DNA from 2 places in the Halomonas sp. BLK-85 genome. Region 2 is predicted to be linked to the other one. Evidence: predicted binding sites of a transcription regulator. Region 2 holds the regulator's gene; the other holds the start of a gene.

Region 1 (9,991 bases), 1.2 Mb from region 2:
ACCTGCTGAAGTCAGCGCTCAATGCACAACGTGCAGCGCGTGGTGAAGAGGAAATGCCCGCGCCAGATTTCCTGAAGCTGGTCAGGGAAAAGCTGGGATACATGAAAATGGACCCGAGTTTTCTCCAGCGCGCCGTCAATGAGGGCTTTTCAGGCGGTGAGAAGAAACGCAATGAAATTCTCCAGATGCTGGTTCTGCAGCCCAAGCTTGCGATGTTGGACGAGATTGATTCCGGCCTGGATATCGATGCCATGAAGGTAGTGGCAGATGGTGTTAACAGCCTGCGTGCTGAAGAGCGCGCCATCCTGATTGTGACGCACTACCAGCGCCTGCTCGATTACATCACACCTGACAAGGTGCACGTGCTGGTCGACGGACGGATTGTCAAAACAGGCGATGCCGAACTTGCCAAAGAGCTGGAAGCAAATGGCTATGAAGGTATCGAGGAGGGGTCTGCAGCATGAGCGATACGCACACTTTCCTGGAAACATTGCACCAGCATCGCCAATCCATGGGGCCTGAACCCACCTGGATAGCGGCGCGTCGTCAAGCGGGCGCCGCCCGCTTTGAAGCCATGGGGTTTCCCACTCGTCGTGATGAAGAGTGGAAATACACAGACGTGCGCGGTATTGCTCAAGGTAATTTTGCGCTGGCTGAAAGCGCGGAATTTTCCCAGGCAACCGCTGCTACCCTGACGCTTCCGCTGGAAGCTTATCGGTTAACCTTTGTGGATGGCGTCTTTTCTGCGTCCTTGTCAGATCTGGAACATTTGCCAGAAGGCTTGCAGGTTCTGCCGCTTTCCAAGGCGTTGGAAACCAACCACGAAGCAGTCGGTGGCCCACTGGGTCGTCTGACAGGTGTGGATTTTTCCGCCTTTGCTGCACTGAATACGGCCTTTATGGAAGAAGGTGCGGTGATTCGTATTGCCGCTGGCTGCGTGGTTGAAAAGCCGATCATTGTTCAGTTTCTGTCTCGCGCCAATGACCAGCCGACCATGTGCCACCCACGTGTGCTGGTAGAGGCGGCAGGCCGTAGTGAGGCGACCCTGATCGAGCATTATATCGGTGAAAAGGACGCGCAAAACTTCACCAACGTCGTCGGTGAATTCATGCTCGACCGTGGTGCCATCCTTCAGCATTACAAACTGCAGGAAGCACCCCTGGGCGACTACCACGTTGCCAGTATGCACGTCGAGCAGAATCGTGATAGCCGTTATACCTCTTACAGCCTGAACCTGGGCGGAGCGCTGGTACGTAATGATCTGATCAGTGATCTTAATGGCCAGGGAGCAGAAACCAATTTCCTCGGTCTGTTCTTTGGTCAGAATCGCCAACACGTTGATAACCATACCAAGGTCAACCATAATGCGCCGCTGACATTCTCCAATGAGAACTACAAGGGTATTCTGGACGACCGTGCGCATGGTGTATTCAATGGCAAGGTGTTTGTGAAGCGGGACAGCCAGAAGATTGAAGGCTATCAGAGCAACCAGAACCTGTTGCTATCAGATCGTGCCCGCATTGACGCCAAGCCGGAGCTGGAAATCTATGCCGACGATGTCAAGTGCTCCCATGGTACGACCACAGGCCAACTCGATGAAGAGGCCGTGTTTGCCCTGCGAACCCGAGGAATTGATGAAGCAACGGCGCGTGCCCTGCTGACCTTGGCATTTGCTGGCGAAGTGCTGGAAGAGGTCAAGCTTGATGTAGTATCAGAGCGGGTCGAGTTGGCGGTTGCTGGCAAGCTGCCGGAACGCTTCAATCTGACCGGGCTAGTAGAGGCCGCCTCTGCGTTGAACGAGCTGGATTAAGGCGTCAGGGTCAAGTGCTCGGGTTAGCCTTTATGACCGGCGATAGTTCCAGCCTGCTGTTCTATCGCCGCGTCGATACCTGTTTTTTCATTGGTGCCTAAGGAGTTTGTAATGTCTCATACCGCTGTTGTCACGCCACAATCGGCACATCAGGCACCTTATAATGTTGCCAAATTACGTGAAGATTTCCCGATCCTGAAGCGTGAGGTACATGGCAAACCGCTGGTCTATCTTGATAATGCCGCGACCAGCCAGACACCGATTGAAGTGATTAACGTCTTTGCTGACTACTATGGACGTTATAACGCCAATATTCATCGTGGCCTGCATACGCTTGCTGACGAAGCAACCGAAGCTTTTGAAGGCGCTCGTGAAAAGGTCAGGGCCTTTATCAATGCGCCGTCATCTCGTGAAGTGATCTTTACCCGAGGAGCGACAGAAGCCTTCAATCTGGTGGCCAACAGCTGGGGAAGAACCCATTTGTCGGCGGGGGATGAAGTACTTATCTCCATGCTTGAGCACCATGCCAATATTGTGCCATGGCAATTGCTGGCCCAGCAGTTGGGTTTTACCATCAAGGTGATTCCCGTGCATGCGGATGGCGCATTGGACATGAACGCCTACCGTGCGCTTCTTACTGAGCGTACCAGGTTAGTGTGCGTCAACCACGTCTCCAATGCGTTCGGTACCATCAACCCGGTAAAGGAGATGGCAAGTCTGGCGCATCAAGCGGGTTCATTGATTATTGTCGACGGCGCTCAGGCAGCCCCTCACCAGCGTGTGGATGTGCAGGATATCGACGCTGACTTCTATGTCTTTTCAGGGCACAAGGTTTATGGCCCGACGGGTGTTGGCGTTCTGTATGGCAAGCAGTCACTGCTTGAGGCAATGCCTCCGTGGCAGGGCGGCGGTGAGATGATTGATACGGTCTCATTTGAGCATGGCACCACTTTTGCGGCACTGCCCCACAAGTTTGAGGCAGGCACGCCGGCTATTGCCGAAGTCATTGCTCTGGGTAAGGCACTTGACTGGACAGAAAACGTCGGATTGGATGCGATTGGCAAATGGGAACAGCAATTGCTGACCTATTCCACGCAACAGCTTCAAACGATTGATGGCCTGCGTATCCTGGGAACCGCAGAGCACAAGGCAGCGGTGGTGTCCTTTGTGGTTGAGGGGGCCCATGCCCAGGATATTGGCCTGCTGATTGACCAGCTGGGTGTGGCGGTTCGCACGGGTCATCACTGCGCGCAACCGCTTCTGCATCATTTCGGTGTTGAAGCGACATGCCGAGCCTCGTTTGCGGCGTATAATACGCGGGATGAGATTGATATTTTTGTTACGTCGCTCAGGCGTGTTATTGATATGGTGCGCTAGATACCATCAAGGAGCGTTATGGACATCGAAAAGGTTGCTCGGTTAGAAAGAGGCCAGATGATTCCGTTGCAACGGGATGTTGAAGCCATTGCCATTCCCTTTGGCAAGACTGATACCCTGCCTGAGGATAGCGTTGTCAGTATCATGCAGGCGAAAGGCAGTTCGGTCAGCGTTGGCTACGAAGGTCGCCTGTACTTGATTGAAGGCAGCAACCTTGACGCTCTTGGACTGGCATCAATGCCACGTCCAACGCTTCATGAAGACGCAAGTGACGATGAAATTGAGGCCTTTGTCTGGGAGCAGCTGCGTACCTGTTACGACCCTGAGATACCTGTCAACATTGTCGATCTTGGTCTTGTTTATGGCTGCCGAATTGAACGTCTGATCAGCGGTGAACGTCTGGTGACCATTCGCATGACGCTGACAGCGCCGGGATGCGGTATGGGGGATGTGATTGCCGCAGATGCACGTAACAAGATTCTGGGTGCACCACAGATAAGCAACGTTCACACGGAAATTGTCTTCAGCCCTCCGTGGAGTCGAGACATGATGAGCGAAGAGGCTAAACTTGAGCTGGGTATGTTCTGACCATCAATCGACGGGCAGCATTATTTTATTACTAACGGCGTTTGGCTGATGCGTCTGGATATCATCGCAGGTTTCAAATGGTCGTTAATGACGCTGGGAGCGGCACTTTTGCTGGTGCTGCTCTTTTTTGTGGGCAGCAATCTATGGATACTGGCACGGACTTATCCGGTGATTGAATCGTCTATGGCCCAATGTGGCCCAAAGCAAGTCGGTATAGTCTTTGGTACCTCGCATTGGACACGTGGTGGTTCACAAAACCCGCATTTCTATTCACGCATGAGTACGGCTGCGGGGCTGGTGCATACCGGTCGCGTCGAGCACCTTTTAATATCCGGCGATAATCGTACGCAATCCTACAACGAACCTCGCGCCATGTGGCAGGTGCTGACGCGCTTTGGTGTGTCGCCTGCGCAACTGACACTTGACTACGCCGGCTTCAGTACCTTCGACACCCTGGTGCGCGCCAAGCAGGTGTTTGAACTTGACAAGGCTGTACTGGTGACCCAGCAGTGGCATCTTCCCAGAGCCCTGTATATTGGTCAGGCCTTGGGGATGCAGGTGACCGGTTGTGTTGCAAGCAATCATACCGTCGACGGTGAATGGCGACTACGTATCAGGGAATGGGTAGCCCGTGTTGCCACCTTGGGGGACCTTTACATATGGAAGCGTCAGGCCTACTTTCTTGGTCCTGCCGAGCCCATAGAATTTCCAGTCAATGTTGACGATGCGACATCAACAGGGGACAACGCGGACATTGGATCTGATAACACCCCCTGAACAGTCTTTGCAGCAGTAAGCTGGCCTAAACAGACCCGCTGCGTCGAGGCTTACGCTTCTGTAACTGATAAAGCTCACGAATCAGTTGGCGACAGCCCTTCATGCATTCTTCAACCACTGGCTCTACAGGATCAGGCAAAGGATGTGTGAAAAGAGTGGAAAGCGCCTGCATTAATACACGTTCCTGTTCGAGGAGCTCATTAATCAACACCTGACTATCGTTGCCAACAAAACTTTTCAGGCGGCTCCAGAGCCACAGAAAATCATCGCGTTCCACATCGGCGTCACGTGGCAGCATTTTCAGGTGAGTGCGTGCCAGCTGTTGCAATTGCCCCATCTGCTGCAGGCGCTGTTCGTAATACGGTTTCAGGGTGTCGCGCAGCGATGGACGCAGGCGTTCTATATTATCCTGAAAGTAATCAATGCTGTCTGCCAGCGCTTCAAGAACGCTGTCCATCGCCACTTGGCGATTATCAAGAAACATGAGCGTCTACCTCCTTCGGTGACGCAGATTGTCGCCGCGGCAGCCGTGTTTTGCCACCCCTGCAACGGATTAATTTCGGTTACAAGTTTCAGCCTTTTGGCTTGGGCGGTGCCTTACGCGGCGTCACCGCATTTTTTTCGATATGTTCAATAATCAATCCTGCTATATCTTTGCCTGTTGCCGTCTCAATTCCCTGCAGCCCCGGAGAGGAGTTCACCTCCATAATTACCGGGCCGTGATTTGAACGCAACAGATCAACCCCCGCGACGCGCAAGCCCATCGCCTTAGCAGCACGAATCGCGGTTGAGCGCTCTTCCGGTGTGATGCGGATAACGCTGGCACTCCCTCCACGATGGAGGTTGGAACGGAACTCACCGTCAGCGGCCTGGCGCTTCATCGAAGCGACCACCTTGTCACCAATCACCAAACAGCGAATGTCAGCGCCTTTGGCTTCCTTGATGTATTCCTGCACCATGATATTGGCTTTCATGCCCATAAAGGCCTGAATGACTGATTCAGCGGCCTGGTTGGTTTCAGCCAGAACGACACCGATACCCTGGGTGCCTTCCAGCAGCTTGATGACCAGCGGCGCACTCTTGACCATGGTAATCAGGTCTGGAATATCATCCGGTGAGTGGGCAAACCCGGTGATAGGGAGCCCCAGCCCCTTTCGGGAGAGCAACTGCAGCGAGCGCAGCTTGTCGCGAGAACGGGTAATGGCGACCGAATCATTGAGCACATAGGTATTCATCATTTCAAACTGACGCAGCACCGCGCAGCCGTAAAAAGTGACTGATGAGCCTATGCGGGGGATGACCGCATCAAAGGATTCAATTTCGGCACCCTTGTAATGGATGGAAGGGTGATGAGAGGCAATACTCATATAACAGCGAAGAGTATCAACAACGCGCGCCGAATGGCCTCTCGCCTCGGCGGCTTCAACAAGGCGGCGGGTAGAATAGAGATTACGATTGCGCGACAGCAAGGCAATATGCATTGAGTGCTCCCTTACGGGTCTGTTAGGAGTGGTTCGTTGGCGTTCAGGGTTCGCCGTGAAGAAATTCCGCACCTGGGGCGATCAGCAAGCGGCGCATGGCCCGCCGACCCAACAGCATGGGATGACGCATATCGCTGCGATCAGTCAGGGTAAGTTCAACCGGGAAGTTGAGATCACCCAGCTGGAGGGGAGTCCGCACCACGTAACGCCATTCACTGTGCCCGTTGGAGCTGGTAACACGGCGACGATCGTGGAGGTGTGCCTGGATCCGGTGTGGGGGAGAATCGGGCCCTCCGCTGTGAGTGATAAAGCTTACCCAAAGTTGGCCCTGTTCGTCCTCCGATGTTTCAATCTGCTCGGCATGTAGCGCTGACGTTCGGGCACCGGTATCTGCCTTACAGCAAAGGTGCAGATCAAAATCAGGTAAGACGACCATCTCGCGTCGGCCAATCACCGCTTTCGCCTGGTAAGGTAATTCCTTCATCACGCCTCCTCAGTCTTGCGCACTGGCCGTGTGCGGTGCTAAAGCAGCCAAACGTTGTTGCACGGCTGACCCTCCGGGTGCCTCCTTGAGGAACATTATGACGGGTAAGCGCAAGCGGGGAATCAACGCTAGATCACGAATGACAGCGCCGAAATCCGTTCGCGGGTCCTCGGCCAGACGATCAAGAAAAAGTGGAAGCCGTTGACCGTCTTCCAGATGCCGCCATCCACGCCCCGCAATGGCTGCCAGTATATCAGGCCCGCTGGCCGCTGTATCTTCCAGCAACTCTGTATACCACTGGGATGTTGGTTCGCCAGGAGTGCCGCCGACAGCGCGTATACAGGCGCACAGTGACTCGATATCAGCGGCCTGGGCAGCAAGCTCGCCGCGTGCGATCAAGGCCCTGACAAGTCCTTCATCCAGACTGAGATGTTCGAGGCAATAAGCAAGCGCATGCAAGAGTTCAACCGGCATGTCCAGAAGGCCGTCGGCCAGTTGCTGCGCCTGGCTGGCGTCCATGCGCACCGTAAAATCGGCAAGTCCCTGAAGTCCTAACGCCTGCCAGTCAACGGTCATCTGCTTGCTGAAATAGGCTTCAACCAGTTCCAGATGCTGACTGGCTGGCCGCGACAGTTGCTGCGTCGCCTGGGCATTTAGCATGGCTTGAAAATGGGTTGAAGGCGTGAACACCAATGGATTGTCCTGCATCAGGTGTTCAATCTCATCATGCTTGCCGCCGTCAAGGCCTTGCGCATTGCGACCCAGGGTTTCCAGCAGGCGCTGCAAAAAAGCATCGCGCTGGCCAGGCGACAGATAGCCCTGTTCATCCAGCGGCAGTGCCAGAAACCAGATAGCAGGCTCTGGCATATCACCCAACTGGAAAACAATACTCAAGCGAGCCTGGGCTTGCCAGGGTTCGGGCCAGGGCGCTTCGAGGTTTTCCAGCGCGATCAGGGCGTCTCTGGGGCAGGTAGTCACTCTACGCCCCATGTGGAACAGCAAGACATCTGCCCCACTGCGATCAAAAAAGTCATTGAGTGTTGTAATCGGTTGCATGGCATCCTTCCGTATCTCAGGCGAGCACTTTACCGTGCCATACGCCGCGTGTCAGCTAGCCGCTTGAAAAGTAGGCAAAGCGCTTCAGGCAGATGTGGTCAAAAATTAAACACTCTATGCAGACGCCCATGTTGGCAGGCGTTTCGCCATCCTTCCATAGGTTGTCCACAGCCTCTTGCAGGTTTTCTGTGTATTCTCGGTGGGTGAAAGCCGCACCCAGACCCGCTCGGGGAGTGGTACAAGAGCGAGCACACTGAGACAATAGACCCTGGCATGACAAGATGTCATCGTAGTGACAACAAGAGGTAGGAAAATGACGGTCCATCAACAGCTTTCACAGGCTCTAGGCGACCTGGAAGAAGCCCTGAGGGCATCACAGCTGTGGCAGGTTACAACTCCAGATCCCGCGGCAATGCTCAGTCAGCAGCCGTTTTGCGTTGATACAATGTCATTGCCGCAGTGGCTACGCTTTGTATTTATTCAGCGTCTGCAGGCATTGGCTTATGCCGGTGGTGACATGCCTGCAAAATGTGAGGTGGCCCCGGCGGTGGCGGTCTATCTGCAGCAGGAAAACATTGGTCACCATGAGCAGCAGCGCGTTATCAAGGCGGTTGAGCGTGTGGATGACCTGGTGACCCACAACTGAAGGCACAGGCATGAAACGAAAAAGCCCGCCGTGGCATAGCCATGGCGGGCTTTTCTATGGGTGTGGCTTAGAAACGGTAGCTCAGGCCACCCATGACCACCAGCGGGTCAATGTTAACGGTGCCTGCATCATCGCCAGCTACCGTGGCATCGGTATCGATATCGATGTACCAGGCCGCTGCGTTAAGTGCCCAGTTATCATCAATCAGCAGATCGATGCCGACCTGGCCGGCCGCGCCCCAGGAATCGTCAAGATCCAGGCTAACGCCTGTGATATCAACCGACTCATCATCAAAGGTGGTGTAGTTGATGCCGGCACCCACATAGGGCTGCACACGCGCCTCAGTGCCGCCGAGCGGATAGTATTGAAGGGTCAGGGTTGGCGGCAAGTGTTCAGTAGAAGCCGTATTACCCCCGGTCAGCGCTATGTCATGCTCGAAAGGCAGTGCGGCCAGTAGTTCAACGCCAAGTTTGTCGTGGAACCGATACCCGAGGGTGAACGCAAACTGGGTTTCATCATCGACATCAACAGCCAGTTCGCCAAGGGCTGTGTCCAGCGTGCCGTTGTCGTTTTTAGGGTCGACGTTGGCGGCACCGAAACGAGTGAAGAAATCACCCTGACCATAAGCCATGGCCTGGGTACTGGCAGTGACGGCAACGGCCGCAAGGCCAGCAGCAAAAAGGGTTGGTAGTGTAAACTTGCGCATGGGAACTAACTCCTGGTGTGACTCGATTGATTATCATTGGATAACTGCATGTTCATTAGCATCAGTCTAACGGCACGTGAAGGGCGAGTTATTGATCCAGCGCAATTCTCTTGCGTTTTTAATAATATTAAAAAAAAGCCACCCTGGTGGGTGGCTTGTTTCAACATATATGCAGGCCAGGCCTGTCAATGAGACCAGTCTTATTCGTCATCGAGCGCCAGCAGTGAGGCATTACCCCCCAGCGCCGCCGTGTTGTTGGTGATGGTTTTTTCCGTCGCAAAACGGGTCAGGTAGTGCGGGCCACCTGCCTTGGGGCCTGTGCCGGAAAGCCCCTGGCCGCCGAAGGGCTGAACCCCGACAACGGCACCAATGATATTGCGGTTGATATAGACGTTGCCGACGCGCATGCGGCGGGCAATATCCGCTGCAAAGGATTCATTGCGGCTGTGAACCCCAAAGGTCAACCCATAGCCTCGAGCATTGATTTCATCAATGACCTTGTCCAGCTGGCTGGCCTTGTAGCGCACAATATGCAGGATGGGGCCAAACTGCTCCCGCTCCAGGCGGTCAATGCTGTCAATATTGAAGGCAACCGGGGCAATATAGGTGCCATTCTCAGTGTGCTCAGCAGCCATGGGCGTTTCGGCCACCAGACGACCTTCACTCTTGAGGGTATCAATATGTGCCTGCAGGGCCTTGCGGGCATCTTCATCAATGACCGGGCCAACATCTGTCCCCAGCTGGCGTGGATCACCGACGTGCAGCTCCTGCATGGCCCCTTCGAGGATTCCGCTCACTCGATCAGCCACGTCCTCCTGCACATAGAGCACGCGCAGAGCCGAGCAGCGCTGCCCGGCACTCTGGAAAGCGGACTGGATGACATCGACCACCACCTGCTCGGGCAGGGCAGTAGAGTCGACAATCATGGCATTCATACCCCCGGTTTCGGCGATCAAGGCAGGCAAGGGTGCATTTTCACGCGCCGCCAGGGCACGGTTGATGATCTGCGCGGTATCGGTCCCTCCGGTAAAGACGACGCCTGTCACACGCGGATCGGATGTCAACA
Region 2 (9,991 bases):
GACGCCTGCGACAGCGTCATGGACAAAATGGGCTATCCACGTGGTCTGATTCGCTACACCACAGAGAATGCCCTGGAAGGCAAGCCTACCCACATTCTGCGCCCGCGCCTGATCGGCTACCTGGCGGCCCTGCTGGTGATGGTAAGTGCCTTTGCCTGGGCAGTGAATGATCGCATGCCGCTCAATTTCGAAGCTGAGCGCGAGCGCAACGATCTTTATCAGGTGACCCGCGACGGCCAGATTAGTAATGTCTACAACCTGATGGTGCGCAACCTTGACCAGCGCGACCATACCTACCAGCTAAGCGCTTCCGGCCTGGATGGGCTAACGCTTGACCAGCACAACATCAGTGTTCCTGCAGGCGAGTCACGCTCAGAGGTGGTGACTGTCACCGTCGATGGTGACGCCATTCAACAGCCCAGCCATGACATCGTGCTAACGATCGAATCCGAGCGGGATGACAGCATCCGATTGGACCGGGACACACGCTTTATTGGCGAACTCAGGAGATAGTGCAATGTCATCCACTCCGGTGACACCGTGGTACAAGCAGTTCTGGCCGTGGTTTCTTCTCGGCCTGCTGTTCTCGTCAATCATTGTCAGCACCACCTTTGCCGTCGTGTCGATCAAAAGCTTCGACGGCATGGTGGTTCAGGAGGATTACTACGAGCACGGCAAGGCCATCAACGTGGTCATTGCCAAACAGGAGCGTGCCCGCGAGCTCAATCTGGTGGCGGATATGCGCCTCGATCCGCTGACCAGCGATATCGTGGTGGATCTCAGCGGTGATGTCCGGCCGGACGAGCTTTACCTGAGCCTGGTCTTCCCCACTCAAAATGACCGCGACCAGACCTTTGTGCTTGAACATGTCCGCAATGGCCGCTACATCACACAAGGCCCGGACAATCTGCGCCATCGCTGGTATTTGCAGATTCAACCCGAACGTCAACAGGATGACGCCGAATGGCGGCTGATTGGCGAAGCCACCTTCCCGACTGAAGACAGTATTGAGCTGCGTCCTGGCGGTCGCTCGGAGAGCTGATGGCCGACACCTGTTACCACTGTGGCAACCCGGTGCCCGACGGGGCACCCTGGTGTATCGAGATTGACGACACTTCCCACCCTCTCTGCTGCCCTGGCTGTGAAGCCGTCGCCCATGCCATCATCGAGGGTGGCCTGGAAAGCTACTACCGCTACCGCACCGAACTCCCCGAACGGCCGGACGATCGTCAGACGGCCAATGCGGATACCTGGCAGGTATTCGATGACCCTGGCCTGCAGGCCAAGTTCGTTCATCCTGACGGCGATGAAGGCCAGGTACGCGCCACGCTGGCGGTTGACGGGATCACCTGTGCCGCCTGTGCCTGGCTGATTGAACACCGCCTCAACGCCTTGGAAGGGGTTACCAGCAGCGCTGTCAACCTGACTCACCACCGCGTACGCATCAGCTGGAACCCGGACATCATCCAGCTTTCCCGGCTGCTGGCTGAACTGGCAGCGATTGGCTATACCGCCCAGCCCTACGAGCCGGACCAGGCCCAGTTACGTCTGCAGAAAGAAGAGCGCATGAACGTGCGCCGCCTGATCATTGCGGCCGTTGGCATGATGCAGGTGATGATGTTTTCCATTCCGATCTATGTTGCCGGTGCCGACGGCATGTCGGAAGATTTTTACGTGCTGTTTCATTGGCTGTCCTTTGCCCTGGCCACTCCGGTGGTATTTTTCTCCGCTCAGCCTTTTTTCAAGAATGCCCTGCGTGATCTGCGCACCGGCGTACTGGGCATGGATGTGCCGGTATCCTTGGCGATTGGCTGCGCCTATGCGGCCAGCGCCTACGCGGTCATCTTCGATGTTGGCGAGGTATATTTTGACTCGGTTGCCATGTTTACCTTCTTTTTGCTGTTCAGCCGCTACATCGAGGCCCGCGCCCGGCGCCGTAACGGCCAGAGCGGCAATGCGCTAAGCAGCGTATTACCCGTATCCGCTACACGCCTGGAAGCGGACGGCAGCGAGCGCATTCTACCCGCCAGCGAACTGCGCGAAGGTGACCGGGTACTGATCAAACCCGGCCATGGCGTGCCGGCCGACGGTATTATTGAAGAAGGCGACTCCAGCCTGGATGAATCCATGCTGACCGGTGAATACCTGCCGGTAACCCGCCAGACAGGCGAACGCATTGTCGGCGGCAGCCAGAACATGGAAAACCCCTTGATCATGCGCGTCACTCACGCCGGCAACGATGCCCGTGTGGCCAGTATTGTCGACCTGACCGACCGCGCCTTTGCCAGCCGTCCACGCCTGGCCCAGATGGCCGCCCGTATGGCACATCTGTTTGTTCTTCGCCTGCTGGTGGTCACCGTCTGCGTCACCGCCGTCTGGTGGTGGATCGACCCCACACGGGTACTCTGGGTGATGCTGTCCGTGCTGGTGGTTACCTGCCCATGCGCCCTGGCCCTGGCCACGCCCACCGCCCTGACCGCCGGGCACGGCCAACTGCGTCAACGTGGCGTGCTGATTACCCGTGCGGATGCCCTCGAGTCGCTCTCCAGTGCCACCCGGGTGATTTTTGACAAGACCGGCACCCTGACCCGCGGCGAGATGCAGCTGACCGAGACGCGCCTGTGCAGCAGCGATCTGGATGCTGAGCGCGCCAGAGCGATTGCCGCTGCTCTGGAGTCACGCTCCGAACACCCGATTGCGCGCGCGTTTCGCCCTTACCGGAATGCGACCCTGCAGGCGACTGGTCTGCGCAGCCTCACCGGCCAGGGGCTTGAAGGCGCCATTGAGGGCGCGCTATGGCGGCTGGGCAAGCCCGCCTTTGCCTGCCAGGAGGCCACGCCAATCGCTCCCGGCCCGGGCCAATGGCTGTTGCTCAGCGAAAACGCTATGCCCAGAGCCTGGTTCCGCCTGTATGACGGCGTGCGCGATGATGCCGGGGAGACCATTGCCGCCCTGAAAGCCAACGGTATTGCCGTCGAGCTACTATCCGGCGACACGACCGCAACGGTCAAGGAGCTTGCCGAACAGCTTGGCATCGCGTCCTGGCAGGCCGGCGCCAGCCCGGAAGGCAAGCTTGCTCACCTTCAGGCCTTGCAGGAAAAAGGCGAATGCGTCGTCATGGTGGGCGACGGCATCAATGATGTTCCGGTGCTGGCCGGCGCGGATGTGGCCATTGCCATGAACGGCGCGACCGACCTGGCTCGCACTCGCGCGGATGCGGTGCTGCTTAATCCGCGCCTGTTGCGCATTGCCGATGCCGTTGACATCTCGCGGGCGACCCGGCGTATCATGCGCCAGAACATGATCTGGTCAGTGTGTTACAACTTTACGGCCCTGCCGCTGGCCGCCCTTGGATGGGTGCCGCCCTGGCTGGCAGCGCTGGGCATGTCATTCAGCTCGCTGATAGTGGTGGGCAATGCGCTGCGCCTGAGCCGCTGGAAAAGCCGCCGGCCAACGCCTGCTGTAACCCCTACTCCCAAACCGGTATCCGCATGACCATTCTCTATCTGCTTATCCCACTGTCGCTTATTCTTCTCGGGCTGGCCGTCTGGGCATTTTTCTGGGCGGTCAAGCATGAACAGTTTGACGACCTTGAGGGCCCGGCCCACCGCATCCTGTTTGATGAGGATGAGAACGACCTGTCTCAGGAAGAACGCCAGCGCCGCCAGCAGGCACGCGAGAAAAAAAGCGCCAGCCGCAAGCCACCCAACGACAGTGAACAACCATGAACCCGACAGGCTTTGACCTGCCCCCCATGCTGGCAGCCTTCATTTTTGGCTTGATGGGAGGCGCTCACTGCATTGGCATGTGTGGCGGTATCATGAGCGCCCTGACCTTTGCCGTTCCTCCCAGCATGCGCCAGCCGGCTCGCCTGGGCGGGCTTTTATTAAGCTACAACCTGGGCCGCATTCTGAGCTACATGATCGCCGGTGCCAGCGTGGCAGCGCTGGGCACCCTGCTTTCGCTGTCTCCCAGTGCCGGCATGGCGCTACAGGCCTTTGCCGCTGTCATGCTGATCCTGATGGCGCTATATATCGCCAACTGGTGGAAGGGCCTGCTCAAGGTGGAGGCCGTCGGGCGGCGCGTATGGAAACATATTGAACCTTTTGGACGGCGCTTGATGCCGGTGGTCAAACTCCCCCAGGCCTTTGCTCTGGGCGCCGTATGGGGCTGGCTACCCTGCGGCCTGGTCTATTCCATGCTGGCCTGGAGCCTGGCGATTGCCGACCCGCTGGAAGGAGCCTTGCTGATGGGCGCCTTTGGCCTGGGCACCCTGCCCGCCCTGCTGGCGACCGGGATTGCCGCACGACAGCTGAGCGGGCTGATTCGTCATCCCACTACGCGCAGTATCGCCGCCCTTAGCATCATCGCGTTTGCGCTGTGGCAGCTTTATGACCTGGCGGTATCCCATAGCTACTGAACGCCCGGGTCATACAACCGACAGGGGCCTCCACCTTGCCTTGGCTGACCCGCCCTTACCGGCTTTCCAACGACACGCGTGCTTCCTTGACGCAGCTCAATTCTTACCGGACTCACCAGGAGTAGGATGGGGTTTAATCCCTGTTTTCCTGGTAATGGAGTTTCGTCATGGCCGTTCACGCTCTCGCTGCTACCTCAACCGCTGACAGAGCGGCAACGCCCACTAACCCGGGCTGGGATGAAGCGCTCTTGCGCCGCTACGATAAAAGCGGACCGCGCTATACTTCCTACCCCACGGCGCTGTCGTTTCACGATCAGTTTGGCGCCGATGATTTCACCGCCGCGCTGGAACGCAGCAACGCCACTCGAAAGCCGCTGTCGCTTTATGTACACGTGCCTTTTTGCCGCAAGATCTGCTTCTATTGCGCCTGCAACAAGATTGCTACCAAGAACACCGCGCTGGCCGAGCCTTACCTGTCACGCCTGGACCGGGAGATGGTGCTAACCTCGCAGCACCTGGATACCACCCGCAACGTTGAACAGCTGCACTGGGGCGGCGGTACGCCCACATTTCTGACCCTGAGCCAGATGAGCGACGTCATTGATCGTCTGGATGCGCGCTTTGGCCTGTCATCCTCGCCAAGCCGCGACTACGCCATCGAGATCGACCCCCGCGAGGCGGATGTATTCACCCTGCGCCACCTGCAATCACTCGGCTTCAACCGCATCAGCCTGGGCGTGCAGGACCTTGATCCTGTGGTACAGAAAGCCATCAACCGCGTCCAGCCTCGCGTGCTGACGGAAACCCTGATGGAGGAAGCCCACCGCCTTGGCTTTCGCTCGCTGAACCTTGATCTCATCTACGGCCTGCCACATCAGAGCCAGGCGGGGTTTGCCGATACCCTGCGCCAGGTGATAGATCTTAACCCGGCACGCCTATCGGTATTCAATTATGCCCACATGCCTCAACGCTTTGCACCGCAGCGGCGCATCAATGAAAGTGACCTGCCAAGCGCCGAAGAGAAGCTGGATATCCTGCATACCACCATTGATATGCTGACCAGCGCAGGCTATGTGCATATCGGTATGGATCACTTTGCCCGCCCCGATGACAGCCTGGCCGTGGCGCAACGTGAAGGCAGCCTGCAGCGCAACTTCCAGGGTTATTCAAGCCATGCCCAGTGTGACCTGGTAGGTCTGGGCGTATCAGCCATTTCGCGGGTCAATGATGTCTACGCCCAGAACCCGACGGACCTGGCAAGCTATGAGCAAGCGCTGGACAGTGGCCAGCTGGCCACGGTCAAGGGTTTACGCCTGAACACCGATGACCTGATTCGCCGGGACGTGATCGAACGCCTGATGTGCGATATGCAGATCGACCTGGCCGAGGTGAGCAAACGCTGGAACATTGATGCGCCGCGTTACTTTGCTACTACCCTGGCGCGTCTACAGGGCCCGCTGCACGATGGCCTGATGGAACAGGAAGGCGACCTGCTTCGCGCCACACCCATCGGTCGGTTGCTGATCCGTCACCTGGCCATGGCCTTTGACGCACATCTACCCGACGATACCACTCAGCGATATTCGCGGATTGTTTAGGCTTGTCGGCATGGGCTCTTGCTTTCATAATGAAAGCGCTATCTTTCCAAGGAGGAGCCCATGCCGGAACCCATGACCCGTCGGCGAGCCCGGCTCAATGAGGCGCGCTGCCAGACATGCAGTCTCAGCTCGCTATGCCTGCCCCTGGCCCTTGAGCTGGATGACATGAGCCAGTTTGATGCCATCATCCGTCGGCGTGCGCCGTTGAAAAAAGGCGAGCCCCTGTTTCGTCAGGGAGACCGCTTCACCAGCGTGTTTGCCGTGCGTTCCGGCAGCCTTAAACAGCTGACCACCGAAGGTGGCGGCACCGACCAGCTGACCAATTTCTATCTGCCCAGCGAACTGGCCGGGCTGGACGGGATTGATGAACAGCACTATCCGGGCAGCGTGGTCGCGCTGGAAACCACCACGGTCTGCGAGATCCCTTTTGACCGCCTGGAGTTGCTCGCGGCCGAATTGCCGGAATTGCGAGGTCAGCTGTACCGCAGCATGAGCAAGGAGCTGCGCGATGACCGGCGCATGATGCGACTGCTCTCGCGCAAGACCGCCGATCAGCGCCTGGCGACGTTCCTGATCACGCTGTCCGAGCGCTTCCGGCGCCGTGGCTATTCCCCCTACAGCTTCCGGCTTTCCATGTCTCGGGCAGATATCGGCAATTACCTGGGGCTTGCGGTGGAAACCGTCAGTCGCATACTCAGCCGTTTCCAGAACCAGGGGGTCGTCGCCGTTTCCGGCCGGGAAGTGAACATTCTCGATATGCCGCTGCTGCTGACCCTGGCCGAAGAAGACATCGAAGACGCCGGATAACCCTCAGGAACCGACCTCAAACGCCTGGATACGGTCGGCCATCAGGTCGGCCTGCTTGGCTTCAAGACCGGCAAAATCAAACAGTTGACGATCCGCCAGTTGGGACGGGGCAACATTGGTTACCGCCCTGAACATGCTTTCCAGCCGCCCGGGGTGCTTTTTATTCCACTCTGCCAGCATTTCCTTGACCACCTGGCGCTGCAGGTTGGGCTGCGAGCCACACAGATTGCAGGGAATGATCGGAAAGGCCATCTGACTGGCAAACTCGGCAATGTCCGCTTCCTTGCAGTAAGCAAGAGGGCGAATAACGATATTCTTGCCATCATCTGATAACAGCTTGGGTGGCATGGCTTTCAGGCTGCCACCAAAGAACATGTTAAGAAACAGGGTTTCCAGAATGTCTTCCCGATGATGCCCCAACGCCACCTTGTTGGCGCCAATCTGTTCGGCAAAGCCATACAGGGAACCGCGCCTCAGCCTCGAGCAAAGCGAACAGGTGGTCTTGCCTTCCGGGGTTTTCTCCTTGACCACCGAGTAGGTATCACGCTCCAGGATATGATAGTCCACCCCGAGTTTTTCCAGATATTCGGGCAGGACATGTTCAGGAAAACCCGGCTGCTTCTGATCCAGATTGACCGCGACCAGAGAAAAACTCACCGGCGCGTTACGCTGAAGGTTGCGCAGGATCTCCAGCATCGTGTAGCTGTCCTTACCGCCGGAAAGGCACACCATTACCTTGTCACCTTCCTCGATCATGCGGTAATCAATAATGGCATGACCGACACAGCGACGCAGACGCTTTTGCAGCTTGTCGAATTGGCGTTTCTGTCGCGCCTGCTCAGCGCTATGACGCGACGCTGTTTCGCTCGGAACAGGGTCGACTCGGTCAGCAGCGGCATTGACCGCTTGCGGTGAAGACATCATGGTTGGCATAGACAGGGCCCGGACAGTCGTGCTGCAGCATAAAATATTCAACGGCTATTTCAGGCCGCGTATTCTAGCAGCTATTCTGCTCATTGCCGACGGCCTGGAATGCCCCTTTCATCATGAATATTCAAGGTGATAACGGTGGGACAGGCGCTGCTTGAGATCCTTGACGATATGCAGGGCTTCACGCATCAGGTCACGTTCCAGCGAAGAAAGCTCCTGCACCACGACCCGGTCAGAGCGCTTGGTAACATTCGCTTCGCCCTCTTCCAGCTGCTGCTTCAGACGTAACTCGGTAAACAGGGCCAAGGCTTCCCCCAGGTCGTCGGCAAAGCGACGTTTCAGGCGGCCATCCTCGACCAGGGCATCCAGCCGGTCGAGCGTCGATGTGGCCAGTATCCCGCGTTCCAACGCCATGGTGCGTACCCCATGCACAATGGGAAAGATACCGCCTTTCTTGATATCGATTCCGTGTTGACGTTTCTTCAATGAACCAAACAGGGTCAACGGAGTAGAAAAGCGCAGCGTGGTGCGCGCGAAGTAGGAAAGCAGTAACTCATCCTTGGCCCCGGCTTCAAACAGGGTGCTGCGCACACGCTCCAGCAGCGCTGGATTACCGGCGACCGCATGGGCATCAAGCATGATGGCCAGCTTCATCAGACTGTCTCCGTCGCGCGCCTCAACCCAACGAGCAATCCGCTGCTGCCACTGGCTGACCGTACCCACCCACTCCGGGTTGGATACCATGATATTTCCCGGGCAGGGGGGGTATCCCAGCTTGATCAGGGTATCGGTCAGACGCTGCATGTCATCTTCCAGCCCCGGCCATTGAAGATGGTCCTCCAGAATCAGGCCATTATCCTGATCGGTTTTCAGGATCTGTTCACCGCGCCCTTCGCTGCCCATCACCATCAGGCAGCTATCAGCATTGAATTGAGGGTCAACGGTAAACTGCCATGCCTTGCTGATGATCCGCCCGTTCAATGCCGCCAACAGGTCCATGGCAAAACGCAACTTGACCCCTTGCGCCATCAATGCCTTGACCAGTTCAGGCGTGCGCTGGCTGGCCGCTGCCAGAGTCTCCAGGTCACTGGCCTGCTCGACCTGCAGGCTGACCACATAGCTGCGGCTGGAAAAGTAGCTGAGCACATCGGTCAACTCAACCACGCCCTTGACGGTCTCACGCTCAACCACCACCACCCGGGATACCTTGTGGCGCGTCATCAGCACCAGGGCTTCAAACAGGTATTGTTGCGGCGTGACCGTTACCAGAGAGAAATGGGCGATATCCACCACAGGGTTACTTTGCGCCCGCCCATCCATGACCAGAGCATTCAGCAGATCTGTCTTGGTGACCATGCCGGGTGCGCCCTCATGCATGACCAGAACGCTATCAGCATGCCGCTCGTTCAGCTGCCTGACCGCGTCAGTTATATCGGCATTGGCATCCATCATCACTGGCTCGCGCATGCATTCCTTGGCCTGGGCCAGCATGAAGCCTGCCATGGTCACTCCGCCTTCAGCGCGCTTTTCGGTCATCAGGCGCGCTTTGTGCGCCAGGGTCTGACGGAAAAAATCACTGAAATCAGGATAATCAGCACATAGCTGCTGAAAGAGTGCCTTGGGCAGCAGATAGCACAGGCACTCCTGTTCTGCGATAAAGCGGTAACGGCTTTTTCCATTCAGGATACTGATCGCACCAAACAGGTCGCCCGCCGTGTAGTGACCGATTCTGGACGTCGATGAAGGCAAGGTAGGATCAACTTCAGCCACTTCCCCCCTGTGAATCAGAAAAACATGCTCTCCCGTTTGTCCTGTTTCAAGAATGATCTCGTCACGATCGTAATACACCATATCCAGACTACGGCGCACCTCTTCGCGGCCCGTCTCGTCGAGCATGTTAAAGGGGGGTTGCGTCAGATCCACTTCGACCATGATGGTCACCTCATTGGTTGGCGTATTCAACGTCGTAACACTGCCAGGCAGTATGCATAGCGCGCTGATCGTCGCGGGTGTTAGCTGGTAAACCAGCATCAGCTGGCGCATCTCACTGCTGCAAAAAAACGACCGCTGACGCCACTATAAAGTATTGACTCAGTACTGCAGTATATCCAGACGATACGCGCAAACTGCCAGAAAGTGTCACTCGGCAGGCCCACCAGAGAATTCCCGAACAGCTACCCATAGTCCGACTGGAGACACCGGATCGCCCGAACAGCTTACAAAATAGCAACTCTCA

Evidence for each region. Region 2 encodes FNR, which switches genes on or off when oxygen is low (the NO sensors DNR and NnrR bind a similar motif). Its sites were predicted from a motif close to TTGATNTANATCAA; they were not measured.
Region 1: a site for FNR is predicted at 9,017-9,030, ahead of LL947_RS06180 (OmpW/AlkL family protein). Genes of this name have one in related genera too.

Annotation. Positions count from the first base shown of each region.
Region 1 covers NZ_CP087731.1:1,374,685-1,384,675, forward strand. The annotation lists gene sufC (Fe-S cluster assembly ATPase SufC) at 1-464, shown strand, start outside; gene sufD (Fe-S cluster assembly protein SufD) at 461-1,810, shown strand; gene LL947_RS06140 (cysteine desulfurase) at 1,922-3,187, shown strand; gene sufT (putative Fe-S cluster assembly protein SufT) at 3,206-3,775, shown strand; gene LL947_RS06150 (SanA/YdcF family protein) at 3,824-4,552, shown strand; gene LL947_RS06155 (hypothetical protein) at 4,578-5,036, opposite strand; gene rimK (30S ribosomal protein S6--L-glutamate ligase) at 5,125-6,033, opposite strand; gene LL947_RS06165 (ATP-dependent zinc protease family protein) at 6,077-6,517, opposite strand; gene LL947_RS06170 (DUF3549 family protein) at 6,527-7,573, opposite strand; gene LL947_RS06175 (YqcC family protein) at 7,887-8,219, shown strand; gene LL947_RS06180 (OmpW/AlkL family protein) at 8,287-8,925, opposite strand; gene putA (bifunctional proline dehydrogenase/L-glutamate gamma-semialdehyde dehydrogenase PutA) at 9,126-9,991, opposite strand, start outside.
Region 2 covers NZ_CP087731.1:2,602,512-2,612,502, forward strand. The annotation lists gene ccoG (cytochrome c oxidase accessory protein CcoG) at 1-513, shown strand, start outside; gene LL947_RS11870 (FixH family protein) at 518-1,042, shown strand; gene LL947_RS11875 (heavy metal translocating P-type ATPase) at 1,042-3,495, shown strand; gene ccoS (cbb3-type cytochrome oxidase assembly protein CcoS) at 3,492-3,728, shown strand; gene LL947_RS11885 (sulfite exporter TauE/SafE family protein) at 3,725-4,420, shown strand; gene hemN (oxygen-independent coproporphyrinogen III oxidase) at 4,588-6,018, shown strand; gene fnr (fumarate/nitrate reduction transcriptional regulator Fnr) at 6,079-6,825, shown strand; gene ttcA (tRNA 2-thiocytidine(32) synthetase TtcA) at 6,829-7,758, opposite strand; gene LL947_RS11905 (DUF294 nucleotidyltransferase-like domain-containing protein) at 7,870-9,687, opposite strand.